One region of the Streptoverticillium reticulum genome, then DNA from elsewhere that is predicted to be linked to it. Evidence: riboswitches for the same ligand, from Rfam matches in the RefSeq annotation. Region 1 holds a riboswitch; the other holds the start of a gene.
The links. Region 1 has a riboswitch for glycine ahead of gcvT (glycine cleavage system aminomethyltransferase GcvT). Riboswitches for the same ligand answer to the same signal wherever they lie in the genome.
Positions count from the first base shown of each region.

Region 2: another riboswitch for glycine. It lies ahead of gcvP (aminomethyl-transferring glycine dehydrogenase); the one in region 1 lies ahead of gcvT (glycine cleavage system aminomethyltransferase GcvT).

Region 1 covers NZ_CP179755.1:2,724,684-2,731,328, reverse strand. The annotation lists gene ACMATS_RS12140 (L-serine ammonia-lyase) at 1-1,383, opposite strand; gene glyA (serine hydroxymethyltransferase) at 1,519-2,781, opposite strand; gene gcvH (glycine cleavage system protein GcvH) at 2,821-3,195, opposite strand; gene gcvT (glycine cleavage system aminomethyltransferase GcvT) at 3,292-4,407, opposite strand; glycine riboswitch at 4,541-4,635, opposite strand; gene ACMATS_RS12120 (AAA family ATPase) at 4,781-5,344, shown strand; gene ACMATS_RS12115 (enhanced serine sensitivity protein SseB) at 5,579-6,334, shown strand; gene ACMATS_RS12110 (enhanced serine sensitivity protein SseB C-terminal domain-containing protein) at 6,433-6,645, shown strand, end outside.
Region 2 covers NZ_CP179755.1:7,022,638-7,029,282, reverse strand. The annotation lists gene gcvP (aminomethyl-transferring glycine dehydrogenase) at 1-1,461, opposite strand, end outside; glycine riboswitch at 1,646-1,753, opposite strand; gene ACMATS_RS32115 (PRC-barrel domain-containing protein) at 1,876-2,223, shown strand; gene ACMATS_RS32110 (DNA polymerase IV) at 2,169-3,563, opposite strand; gene ACMATS_RS32105 (MerR family transcriptional regulator) at 3,631-4,272, opposite strand; gene ACMATS_RS32100 (bifunctional nuclease family protein) at 4,442-4,915, opposite strand; gene ACMATS_RS32095 (MerR family transcriptional regulator) at 4,967-5,704, opposite strand; gene ACMATS_RS32090 (FHA domain-containing protein) at 5,721-6,566, opposite strand.

The DNA of each region.
Region 1 (6,645 bases):
TCAGCACTCGATGACGTTGACCGCGAGGCCGCCGCGGGCGGTCTCCTTGTACTTGACCTTCATGTCCGCGCCCGTCTCCTTCATGGTCTTGATGACCTTGTCGAGGGAGACGTGGTGGCGGCCGTCGCCGCGCAGGGCCATACGGGCCGCCGTGACGGCCTTCGCCGCGGCCATGCCGTTGCGCTCGATGCACGGGATCTGCACCAGGCCGCCCACGGGGTCGCAGGTGAGGCCGAGGTTGTGCTCCATGCCGATCTCGGCCGCGTTCTCGACCTGCTCGGGGGAGCCGCCGAGGACCTCGGCGAGGCCGCCGGAGGCCATCGAGCAGGCGGAGCCGACCTCGCCCTGGCAGCCGACCTCGGCGCCGGAGATCGAGGCGTTCTCCTTGAAGAGCATGCCGATCGCGCCCGCGGCGAGGAGGAAGCGGACGATCCCGTCCTCGTCCGCACCCGGCACGAAGTTCATGTAGTAGTGCAGGACGGCCGGGATGATGCCGGCGGCGCCGTTGGTGGGAGCGGTGACGACGCGGCCGCCCGCGGCGTTCTCCTCGTTGACCGCCATCGCGTAGACGGTGATCCACTCCATCGCGCGGGCCTGCGGGTCGCCCTCGGCGCGCAGCTGCCGCGCCGAACTGGCCGCCCGGCGGCGGACCTTCAGGCCGCCCGGCAGGATGCCCTCGCGGGACATGCCGCGCGCGACGCAGGCCTGCATCACGCGCCAGATCTCCAGCAGGCCCTCGCGGATCTCGTCCTCGGTGCGCCAGGCCTTCTCGTTCTCCAGCATCAGGGCGGAGATCGACAGACCCGTCTCGCGGGAGAGCCGCAGCAGCTCGTCGCCGGTGCGGAAGGGGTACTTCAGGACGGTGTCGTCCAGGACGATGCGGTCCTGGCCCACCGCGTCCTCGTCGACGACGAAGCCGCCGCCGACCGAGTAGTAGGTCTTCTCCAGCAGCGGCGCCCCGGCCTCGTCGTAGGCGAAGAGCGTCATGCCGTTGGCGTGGTACGGCAGGGCGCGGCGGCGGTGCAGGATCAGCTGGGTGGACTCGTCGAAGTCGATCTCGTGGGCCGAGCCGATCTCGGTGCCGAGGAGCTTGAGGCGCTTGGTGGTGCGGATGCGCTCCACCTCGTCGTCGGCGATCTCCACGTCGACGGTGCGCGGGGAGTGGCCCTCCAGGCCCAGCAGGACGGCCTTGGGGGTGCCGTGGCCGTGGCCGGTGGCGCCGAGGGAGCCGAAGAGCTCGGCCCGCACGGAGACGGTGTGGGCGAGCAGGCCCTCGTTCTTCAGGCGGCCGACGAACATCCGTGCCGCACGCATCGGGCCGACCGTGTGGGAGCTGGACGGGCCTATGCCGATCGAGAAGAGATCGAATACGGAGATGGCCACGTGGCTGCTCCTCTGGTCGGTGGTACTCGGTGGTACGCGTCTTGCGGGGGGTGTGTCACACGGTGCGGGGCACCAGGTCCACCTTTCAGTGTGCCCTGATGCCCCTTACCGGCGGGTAAAGCGGGAGCTGACGGGTTACTTCAGTCCGGGGTACAGCGGGTGCTTCGCCGCGAGGGCGGTGACGCGGGCCCGCAGGGCCTGCGCATCGTAGCCCGGCTTCAGCGCCTCGGCGATGACGTCCGCCACCTCGCGGAAGTCCTCCGCCTGGAAGCCGCGCGTGGCCAGCGCCGGGGTGCCGATCCGCAGGCCCGAGGTGACCATCGGGGGACGCGGGTCGTTCGGGATGGCGTTGCGGTTGACCGTGATGCCGACCTCGTGGAGGCGGTCCTCGGCCTGCTGGCCGTCCAGCTCGGAGTGGCGCAGGTCCACCAGGACCAGGTGCACGTCCGTGCCGCCGGAGAGGACGGAGACGCCCTCCGCCGTCACGTCGTCCTGGACGAGGCGCTCGGCCAGGATCTTCGCGCCCTCCAGGGTACGGCGCTGGCGGTCCTTGAACTCCTCGGTCGCCGCGACCTTGAAGGACACCGCCTTGGCCGCGATCACGTGCTCCAGCGGACCGCCCTGCTGACCGGGGAACACCGCCGAGTTGATCTTCTTGGCCAGCTCGGCCGTGGAGAGGATCACACCACCGCGCGGACCGCCCAGGGTCTTGTGCGTGGTCGTGGTGACGACGTGCGCGTGCGGCACCGGGTTCGGGTGCAGACCGGCGGCGACGAGGCCCGCGAAGTGGGCCATGTCGACCATCAGGTACGCGCCGACCTCGTCGGCGATCCGGCGGAAGGCCGCGAAGTCCAGCTGGCGCGGGTAGGCGGACCAGCCGGCCACGATCAGCTTCGGGCGGTGCTCCTTGGCGAGGCGCTCGACCTCCTCCATGTCCACCAGGTTGGTCTGCTCGTCGACGTGGTAGGCGACCACGTTGTAGAGCTTGCCGGAGAAGTTGATCTTCATGCCGTGGGTCAGGTGCCCGCCGTGGGCGAGGTTCAGACCCAGGATGGTGTCGCCGGGGGAGAGCAGGGCGAACATCGCGGCGGCGTTGGCCTGCGCGCCGGAGTGCGGCTGCACGTTCGCGTGCTCGGCCCCGAAGAGCGCCTTGATCCGGTCGATGGCGATCTGCTCGACGACGTCGACGTGCTCGCAGCCGCCGTAGTAGCGGCGGCCCGGGTAGCCCTCGGCGTACTTGTTGGTGAGGACCGAGCCCTGGGCCTCCATGACCGCGACCGGAGCGAAGTTCTCCGAGGCGATCATCTCGAGGGTGGACTGCTGGCGGTGGAGTTCGGCGTCGACGGCGGCGGCGACGTCGGGGTCGAGCTCATGGAGGGAGCTGTTCAGAAGCGACATGAGTTCTTCCTGGACTTCCTGGGCGGGGAGGGGGCGAGGTCAGCCGGCGAAGTCGGTGTACTCGTCGGCGGTCAGCAGGTCCGCCGGCTCGTCCGTGAGCTTCACCTTGAACAGCCAGCCGCCCTCGAACGGGGCGGAGTTCACCAGCGCCGGGTCGTCCACGACGTCCTGATTGGTCGCGACGACCTCGCCCGTCACCGGGGCGTACAGGTCGCTGACCGACTTGGTCGACTCCAGCTCGCCGCAGGTCTCGCCCGCGGTGACGGTGCTGCCCACCTCGGGGAGCTGGGCGAAGACGACGTCACCGAGCGCGTTGGCCGCGAACTCGGTGATGCCGACCGTCGCCACGCCGTCCTCGGCGGCCGACAGCCACTCGTGCTCCTTGGTGTAGCGCAGCTGCTGGGGGTTGCTCATGACTAGATTCTCCTGGATGCGCGTGAGTGGTTGTGCAACGGGTCTTGACAGGTGAGACGGGATGGGCTGGGGATCAGCCCTTCCTGCTCGGTTTTCTCATCGTTCCCGCTTGTAGAACGGAAGCGCGACGACCTCGTACGTCTCATGGGTGCCACGGATGTCCACGGCCACGCCCTCGGTGCCGGGCGCCGCGTGCGCCGCGTCCACGTAGGCGATGGCGATCGGCTTGCCGAGGGTGGGGGAGGGGGCGCCCGAGGTGACCTCGCCGACGACCTCGCCGCCCGCGACGACCGGGTACCCGGCGCGCGGCACGCGGCGGCCGGCGGCCACCAGGCCGACCAGCTTGCGCGGCGGGGCGGTCTCGGCGCGTTCGGCGGCGGCCTGCAGCGCCTCGCGGCCGACGAAGTCGCCCTGCTTGTCAAACTTGACCACTCGGCCGAGTCCGGCGTCGAACGGCGTGGTGGAGGTGGTCAGCTCGTGCCCGTACAGCGGCATGCCGGCCTCCAGTCGGAGCGTGTCGCGGCACGAGAGGCCGCACGGCACCAGGCCGGCCGCGGCGCCCGCCTCGGTCAGGGCCTGCCACAGCTTCTCCGCGTCGGCGGGCGCGACGAACAGCTCGAAGCCGTCCTCGCCGGTGTAGCCGGTGCGCGCGATGAGCGCGGGCACGCCCGCGACCGTGCCCGGCAGACCGGCGTAGTACTTCAGGCCGTCGAGGTCGGCGTCGGTGACGGACTTCAGGATCCCGGGGGAGGCCGGGCCCTGGACGGCGATCAGCGCGTAGTGGTCGCGGTCGTCGCGGACCTCGGTGTCGAATCCGGCGGCGCGCTCGGTGAGCGCGTCCAGCACGGTCTGCGCGTTCGAGGCGTTGGCGACGACCATGAATTCCTGCTCGCCCAGGCGGTAGACGATCAGGTCGTCGAGGATGCCGCCCTCCGCGTTGCAGATCATGGTGTACCGGGCCCGGCCGACCGCCAGCGCGGAGATGTTGCCGACCAGCGCGTGGTCCAGGGCGGCGCCGGCCTGCGGGCCGGTGAGGGTGATCTCGCCCATGTGGGAGAGGTCGAACAGACCGGCACGGGTGCGCACGGCGAGGTGCTCGTCGCGCTCGCTGCCGTAGCGCAGGGGCATGTCCCAGCCCGCGAAGTCGGTCATGGTGGCGCCGAGCGCGCGGTGCGTCGCGTCGAGGGCCGTTCGGCGAGGGGCAACGGTCATGTGGGGCTCCCAGGCATGGCAGTGAGGACGTCCTCCCCATCTGTCATCGGAACCTGAGAGGTTCACCGGGAGACTCCCCCGGCTTGCACCTTGGGTGGGGCCGCCGCACGGGCGGCCCGCTTTTCAGATCTGCCTCGCCCGTGCGGTATCGGGGCCTGAGAGATTCAAGGGAGGAACTTGCTCCTTCGGCGCCCGGGTCGGTGCCCAGGACTCTCCCGCACGGATTCGAGCGGCCGGTATGCAGTTGGACGTGCCGGTCGTGCGTTGGCGCGCACATCATTGCACGTACGAGCGTGCGATGGACCAGGTGCAGCCCCGTGAATTGGATTACCTTTCCTTTACGTTCGACGGGTATCGGCCGGTGGGAGGTGCCATGGCGGAGGTGGTCGACCTGCGGTACCCGGCCGGCGACCTGCTGGTCGTCTCCGGGCTGCCCGGCAGCGGGAAGACGACGCTGATCCGGCGGGCGGTGGCCCCGCTGGACGCCGCGGGCGCGCCGGTGCAGTGCGTGGACTCGCAGGACACCCGGCTCCGGCTGGAGCGGCGGCTGCCGGGCGGGCTGCCGTACGGGCTCTACCGGCCCGTGGCCCGGGTGCTGCACTTCGCGGCGCTGCGGGGTGCCCTGCGGGCGGGCGGGAGCGTGGTGGTGCACGACAGCGGGCGGGTGGGCCTGGTGCGGCGCTGGCTGGCACGGGGCGTGCGGCGGCGCGGGGGTGCGCTGCACCTGTTGCTGTTGGTCGTCGAGCCGGCGGTGGCGCTGGAGGGGCAGATGCGGCGGGGGCGTTGCGTGTCACGGCGGGTGTTCGCGCGGCACCGGCGAGCGATGGGGCGCCTGGTGGCGGGGGCCGCGGCCGGGCGCCTCCCGCGCGGGGTGGTCTCGGTGGCGGTCCTGGACCGTGCGGCCGCGGACACGGTCCGCGTGATCACTTTCGGCTGAGCGCTCCGCCGGAAGTGCAGTGCGTCGACTGCGGGCCGTCGGTGGTTGCTCGCGCAGTTCCCCGCGCCCCTGACGGGGCGGGGCTTGTGCGTGATCGCGCCCCAAAGGGGCGCGGGGAACTGCGCGACCAGCCACGACGAGCCCGCAGTCGACGACGGCCCCGTACCGCCCAAGCCCAGGCGCAGCCGTTAAGGTTCCCCCTGCGCGCCTTTGACGACACGGTGGTTGGACGACATGAGCATCCCTGAGCAGCACCCCTACGACTGGCCCGCCAACGAGCTCGAGGCGGTGCTCGCCGTTTCGGCGGGGGTGGCCGGGGCCGGGCCCCGGATCGTCGAGGTGCTCGTGCGCAGCAGCGTGTGGATCCCGCTGCCCAACGGCGGCGGCCCCGGCAGCCCGGATCTCGACGTCCCGGCGATGGATCTCGACGGTGCCGCGTTCGTCCCGGTGTTCAGCTCCGAGCAGGAGTTCCGCCGCGTCGTCGGTGACCGCACCGACTTCGCCGTGGCGCCCGCCGTCGAGTTCGCCCGCGGTCTGCCGCCGCAGGTCGGGATCGTCGTCAACCCGGAGGGCACCGTCGCCGTGCCGCTGCCGCCGCCCGCCGTGGCCGAGCTGTGCCGGGCCGGGCGCACGGCGCTGGACGGCGACGCCACCGGCGGCCGCGTCCGGCTCTTCGAGCCGGACTGGCAGCAGGAGCCCACCGCCTTCCTCGCCGCCGCCGGGCTGGAGTTCGCCGCGACCGGCCCGGTCCGGACCGCCCGGCGCGCCCTGGCCAGCATCGAGGGTGCGGATCCGGCCCTCTTCGTGGGGATCGAACTGGACCTTCCGGATCCGGGCAGCCGGGAGGCCGCCATGGCGGCCGTCGGCCGCGCACTGGGTTCGGCGCCCGTGCCCTGGCCCGTCCAGCTGGTCTTCCTCGACGTCGCCCAGGACCCGGTCGGCGACTGGATGCGCGGTCGGGTGCGTCCGTTCTACGACCGTGACCTGTGACAGCACCCGTGTCCGCCGCCGCGGGCTCGTAAGCTGGTTGGACGACCAACACGGGGAGCGCGGCCGCGCTCCCCGTGCCGAGAGAAGAGGCGGACCAGGTGAGCGCGGGCGCGGAGAGCGGCGTGGAGCAGGTGCTGCGCCAGGTGGCGCCCGGACGGTACGACACCTATGAGGCGCTGCTGCGGTCCGTGGCCGAGGGCCGGGTGTGGATGCTGCTGTGGCACGGTCAGGCCGGCTCGCCCGACGCCCAGTACGGGAACATGGAGGTCGACGGCCTCGGCTACGCGCCCTGTGTGACCTCCGCCCAGGAG
Region 2 (6,645 bases), 4.3 Mb from region 1:
CGTCTCGGAGCGGTGCTGGTGGAAGACCGGGTGCGTGAGGTACTCGTCGGCGCGCAGCAGGCCCTCGGGGAGGGTGTCCGCGGTGGCCGCGTCGAGCGCCTCGATGTCGGCCTCCACGCCGAACGCGGCCCACACGGAGGCCAGATGAGCCCGCGTGGTGGTCTCGTCGCAGGCGATGCCGACGTGGTCGGCGTCCGTCAGGCGCAGGTTGACGCCGCGCTCGCGGGCGGCGCCGACGACCTCGGCGGCGCGGCCGGGGACGCGCACGGTCAGGGTGTCGAAGTACGCGCCGTGCACGACCTCGACGCCCGCGGCCCGCAGGCCCTCGGCGAGGAGGACGGCGTAGCGGTGGGTGCGGCGCGCGATGGCGGCCAGGCCCTCGGGGCCGTGGTAGACCGCGTACATGCCGGCCATGACGGCCAGGAGCACCTGTGCGGTGCAGATGTTGCTGGTGGCCTTCTCGCGGCGGATGTGCTGCTCGCGGGTCTGCAGGGCCAGGCGGTAGGCCTTGTTGCCGTCGGCGTCGACGGAGACGCCGACCAGGCGGCCCGGGAGGCTGCGGGCGAACTTCTCGCGGACGGCCATGTATCCGGCGTGCGGGCCGCCGAAGCCCATGGGCACGCCGAAGCGCTGGGTGGTGCCGACGGCGATGTCGGCGCCGAGCTCGCCGGGCGGGGTGAGCAGGGTCAGGGCGAGCAGGTCGGCGGCGACGGTGACGACGGCGCCGAGCTCGTGGGCCTGCTCGATGACGGGGCGCAGGTCTCTCACGGCACCCGAGGCGCCCGGGTACTGCAGCAGCACGCCGAAGACGCCGCGGCCGGCGATCTCCTCGGGGATGCCCGCCGACAGGTCCGCGACGACGACCTCGACACCGGTCGGCTCGGCACGGGTCTCGATCACCGCGACGGTCTGCGGCAGGGCGTCCGCGTCGACGAGGAAGACCCCGTCCTTGACCTTGCCCATGCGCCGGGACAGCGCCATGGCCTCGGCCGCCGCGGTGCCCTCGTCGAGCAGGGAGGCGCCGGAGGTGGGCAGACCGGTCAGCTCGGCCACGACGGTCTGGAAGTTGAGCAGGGCCTCCAGCCGGCCCTGGGAGATCTCCGGCTGGTACGGCGTGTAGGCCGTGTACCAGGCGGGGTTCTCCATGACGTTGCGCAGGATCACCGGCGGGGTGAACGTGCCGTGGTAGCCGAGGCCGATCATGGGGGCGAGCACCTGGTTGCGGCTCGCGAGCGAGCGCAGCTCGGCGAGGACCTCGGGCTCGGTGCGGGCGGCCGGGAGGCCCAGCGCCGCGGCGCTCTTGATCACTTCCGGCACGGCGGCGGCGGTGAGCTCGTCGAGGGAGCCGAAGCCGACCTGGGCGAGCATCTTGGCCCGCGCCCCGGAGTCGGGCCCTATGTGGCGGTCCTCGAAGGGAGTGCCGCGCTCCAGGTCGGAGAGGGAGATGCGGTGGGCGGTCATCTGCGGAGGCCTCCTGGTCATTGCGACCTGCGAGGGGTACCACGGCGCGGGTACCCGGACGGCCTCCCCCTCTGTCATCGCAACCTGAGAGCTTCACCGGGCGGTGCAGTACCCGGCTTTCACCGTCGGTGAGGAAGGGCTCGGAGTACTGCCGGACCGGACCCGCCCTGCTTTCCAGAGTGGCCTCGTCCGTGCGGTACGGGGTGCCTGAGAGATTCCGGGGAGGATTTGCTCCTTCGGCGCCTCCGGGACCGCCCCTGGGGGCATCGGAGGACTCTCCCGCACAGGGTCTGCGGCCACTGGCCAGCCTACCAGCGAGAATTTGCCCACGGGAGCGCCCAAGTGGCCGCTTCCCGCTTTGTGGCTTTTGGTTGGTGGCAGGTGCGCCAGGCGGGAGGAAACAGGAGGAAGGCCGTGCAGACGGACGTCGACCCCCGGAGCCTGATCGGCCGCAAGGCCTTCGACCGCGACGGCATGCGGATCGGCACGGTGGACGAGGTGTACCTCGACGACGCGACCGGCGAGCCGGAGTGGGCCGCCGTGCGCACCGGGCTGTTCAGCCGCGACGCCCTGGTGCCGCTGCGGCCGAGCCGGGCCGACGGCGAGGGACTGCACGTCCCCTACGAGCGGGCCCTGATCAGGAACGCCCCGGACATCGGCGCCGGCCGCCACCTCTCCCCCGAGCAGGAACTGCGGCTCTACCGGCACTACGGGCTCGCCATCCCCCCGGACGACGGCGCCTCCGGCGCGTCCGGCGGCTGATCCTCCGCGGGCCGGACGAGCGGCAGCGGATCGGCGTGCTCCAGCGCCGGGTCGTCGACCGCGAACGTGCGCACCCTGCCGGGCTCTTCGGACCAGGGCTCCTCGAAGCGGACCGTGACCCGGCCGACGCCGCTGCCCTGGACCCAGCCGGCCCCGAACTCCGCGTGCCGCACGTCCAGCCCCGGCAGCCACTGGCGGGGCCGTGCCGTCTCCTCCGCGGCCTCCTCCTGCTCCCGCTCCGGCGCCTCCCCGCCCTCGGCCGTGCCGCCGGCCGCCTGGGCGAAGAGGTCCTCCTGGGTGTAGTCCGCGAGCCCGGAGACACCGACCCCCAGCAGCCGCACCCCGGCCGTGGTGTCCACCCCGTCCAGCAGCCGGGCGGCCGCCTCCCGCACGACCACGGGATCGTCCGTCGGCCCGCGCAGCGTCTCCGAGCGGGTGAGGGTCGAGAAGTCGTAGCGCCGCACCTTGATGACCACGGTGCGCCCGCTGCGGCCGGCGCCGCGCAGCCGCCGCACGCAGCGGTCGGCGAGGCGGGCGAGCTCCAGCTGCACCCGGGTGCGGTCGGTGAGGTCCTCGGCGAAGGTGTCCTCCACGGACACCGACTTGGCGTCCCGCTCCGCGACGACGGGCCGCTCGTCGCCGCCGGTGGCCAGCACGTACAGCCCGCTGCCGTGGGCCTTGCCCAGCAGCCTCACCAGCTCGTCCTCACCGGCCTCGGCGATCTCGGCCACCGTGGTGATCCCGGCGCGGCGCAACGTTTCGGCAGTGGCGGGGCCGACGCCCGGAATGGCGCGCACCGACATCGGGCCCAGGATCTCCTGCTCGGTGCCGGGCTCTATGCACACCAGGCCGTCGGGCTTCGCCTGCTCGGAGGCGATCTTCGCCATCATCTTGGACCCGGCGAGCCCCACCGACCCGCTGAGCCCCGTGGCCGCCCTGATGTCACGGCGCAGCCGCTCGCCCACGGCCCGCGCGGCGGCCGAGGAGGGCTCCACTCCGCCCGCCTCCAGGTCCACGAAGGCCTCGTCCAGACTCAGCGGCTCCACCAGCGGCGACAACTCTCGCAGCAGCCCCATGACCACCTCGCTGACCTGCCGGTACAGGGTGAACCGCGGGGTGAGGTAGGCGGCGTTCGGGCAGAGTCTGCGGGCCTGGGCCGTCGCCATCGCCGAGTGGACCCCGAAGACCCGTGCCTCGTACGAGGCCGTGGCCACCACCCCGCGGGGGCCGATGCCGCCGACCACCACGGGCTTGCCGCGCAGACTGGGCTTGGACGCCTGCTCCGCCGAGGCGTAGAAGGCGTCCATGTCCAGGTGCAGGATCGTCGGCGCTCGTCTCACAGCACGATGCTGCCGCACCCCACTGACAATCGCGCCGGCCCGTGGCGGAGCCCCGCCGGGCTGCCGGTCAGCCGGCCCGGTTGCGGCGGCGTGCCAGCTCGTCGGCGGGGTTGTGGCCCGCGAGCGTCTCGCCGGTGTCCACGCGCTCCCCGTGCAGCTTCGCGAGCGCGCTCTCCACGTCGCGCCAGACGACGCCCACGGCGATCCCGAAGACGCCCTGGCCGCCCTGGAGGAGGTCGACGACCTCGTCGGGCGAGGTGCACTCGTACACCGTGGCGCCGTCGCTCATCAGCGTCATCTGCGCCAGGTCGGCCATCCCGCGCGTGCGCAGGTGCTGGACGGCGGTGCGGATGTTCTGCAGGGACACCCCGGTGTCCAGGAGCCGTTTGACGATCTTCAGGACGACGACGTCCCGGAAGCTGTAGAGCCGCTGGCTGCCCGACCCGTACGCGGGCCGCACGCTGGGCTCGACGAGCCCGGTGCGCGCCCAGTAGTCGAGCTGCCGATAGGTGATGCCGGCGGCGGCGCACGCCGTCGGCCCCCGGTAGCCGATGTTCTCCGTGCCGCCCGAGGGCACCGAGCCGTCCGAATCCCGCCCCCGCGGAGTGGTGACCGCCATCGCGGCGGGATGACGGGGCACCGGTTCGACCGTTCCCCCGTGCAGCGGATACGGACTGCCGACCGCTGTACCGTCGCCCGTGCTTCTCACGCCGACCTCCGTCCTTGACCTGCCTTCTCGACGGTAGGCAGTCGCTCGGGGTGCGTCAACGATCGCCACACTCGGCACGCCGAGTGATAATCACCCTGAGAGTGGTTTTACGTGTCCGTGTAGCGGGAAAAGCTACTCGAATGCGCCGCGGCGACCCGCGCGCACCGCCTCACTGGCTGTTGGTGCCGAAGTCCTCCGGCGAGATCTGGTCGAGGAACTCGCGGAACTTCTCCACCTCGTCCTCCTGCTCGTCCGGGATCGCGATGCCCGCGTCGTCGAGCACCCCGTCGCTGCCGTAGATCGGCGTCCCGGTGCGCAGCGCGAGCGCTATGGCGTCGGACGGCCGGGCGCTGACCTCCACGCCGCTGGCGAAGACGAGCTCCGCGTAGAACACCCCCTCGCGCAGGTCCGTGATGCGGACCTCCGAGAGCTGCTGTCCGACCGCGTCCAGCACGTCCTTGAAGAGATCGTGGGTCAGCGGGCGGGCAGGAGCCATGCCCTGCTGGGCGAAGGCGATCGCCGTCGCCTCCCCCGGTCCGATCCAGATCGGGAGGTAGCGGTCGCCTCCCACTTCACGCAGGAGCACGATCGGCTGGTTGGAGGGCATTTCCACCCGGACACCCACGACATCGAGCTCGTTCACACAGCAACCCTAGGCCGTGCCCGGCAGGTTTGGGTAGTCGGGCACTCGCCGTCACCGCTCCCGCAGGTGCAGGGCGCTGCGGACGAGGGCCGCGTGGAGCCGTACGGACAGGCCGGCCAGCTCCCGGGCGGTGGCTTCGGCATGGGCCCTGGTCTGCGGATTGCGGTGCCTGCGCAGTGGGGCGACCACTTGTTCGACCAGACCGGCCTCGCGATCCGCGGCGGCCTTGACGGCACGCAGGTGCCGTGGCTCCAGGCCGAACCGGCCCAGATCCGCCACGAGCCGGGCGACGGCCACGGAATCGGCGTCGAATCCACCGTCCGGGTGGGCGACGACCAGGCCGTAGGACTCCCACTCGGCCAGTTCCCCGTCGGTCGCCCCGGCCGCGGCCAGCAGCTCCTCGCGGCCGATCCGCACCTGCGCCGGAGGCGCGGCCTCCTCGCCGGCGAAATCCTCCGCCAGGCCCTGGGCACCGCCGGGCTGCGCGGGCCCGCTCCGGTCCGGGGCGTCCAGCTGCTCCCGGATGACCTTGAGCGGGAGGTAGTGGTCGCGCTGCATCCGCAGCACCTGTCCGAGCCGCTCCACGTCCGCCGTGCTGAACTTGCGGTAGCCGGACGGCGTGCGCTGCGGCTCGACCAGGCCCTCCGCCTCCAGGAAACGGATCTTGGAGATGGTGACCTCGGGGAATTCCTCGCGCAGCACGTTGAGCACCGCTCCGATGCTCAACAGCCGGCCTTCCGCACCAGCGGTACCGGAGGATCCGGTACCGCCCGACGGTGTCCGAAGCATGGCCCTCCCTCGAGGGTCAGATCCCCGCCGCCTGCTGGCTGGCGTAGAAGACCAGGCGGTACTTGCCGATCTGGACCTCGTCGCCGTTCGTCAGCGCGATCTCGTCGATGCGCTCCCGGTTGACGTAGGTGCCGTTGAGGCTGCCGACGTCCGCGACCGTGAACGAGCCGTCCTGCCGGCGACGGAACTCCACGTGACGGCGCGAGACGGTCACGTCGTCCAGGAAGATGTCGCTCTGCGGGTGCCGGCCGGCCGTGGTGACCTCGCCGTCCAGCAGGAAGCGGCTGCCGGAGTTGGGACCGCGGCGGACCACCAGCAGCGCCGAGCCCAGCGGCAGGGCCTCGACGGCTGCCTGTGCCTCCGGGGAGAGCATCGGGATCTGCGTCTGCCCGGTCACCTCGGAGTCGTACGCCTCGAGACCGGAGATGGAGATGGTCGAGGTCGTCTCCGAGGCGCGCTCCGCGACGGCTCCGGGCCGCAGCGGCGCACCGCAGTTGGAACAGAACCGGCTGGCCTCGGCGTTTCGGTGGCCACACCTCGTACAGACCGGCAAGGCAAACCCTCCACCCGCACTTGAGGTCGCTGGTGCCCCGAAACCTATGCGTCCGGCAGCGGCAGGGTCAACAGAAGACGCGCCCTGTCCGCCCGGAATGTCGCTGCCGGGAGCACCCACCTGGTCCCGGAACAGGGGACGCCCCTCCTGGGCGCCCTGATTGCCTTCCACCGGCCCCGAGGCGCGGTGACGGGCGCTGCCGCCGTCCCGGCGTGCGCTCTTGCCGAACAACTTCGCAAACAACTTCACGGGCGATTCCCCTTGACCGAAACAGACCCGCCCGTGGGGCAGGACAAACCCTCGATGCACACACCGTCCGACCCGGACAACCTGACAACGTCCGAGATCACCAGACAGTTTCCATCACGCACCCCGAACCGGGTGCGCC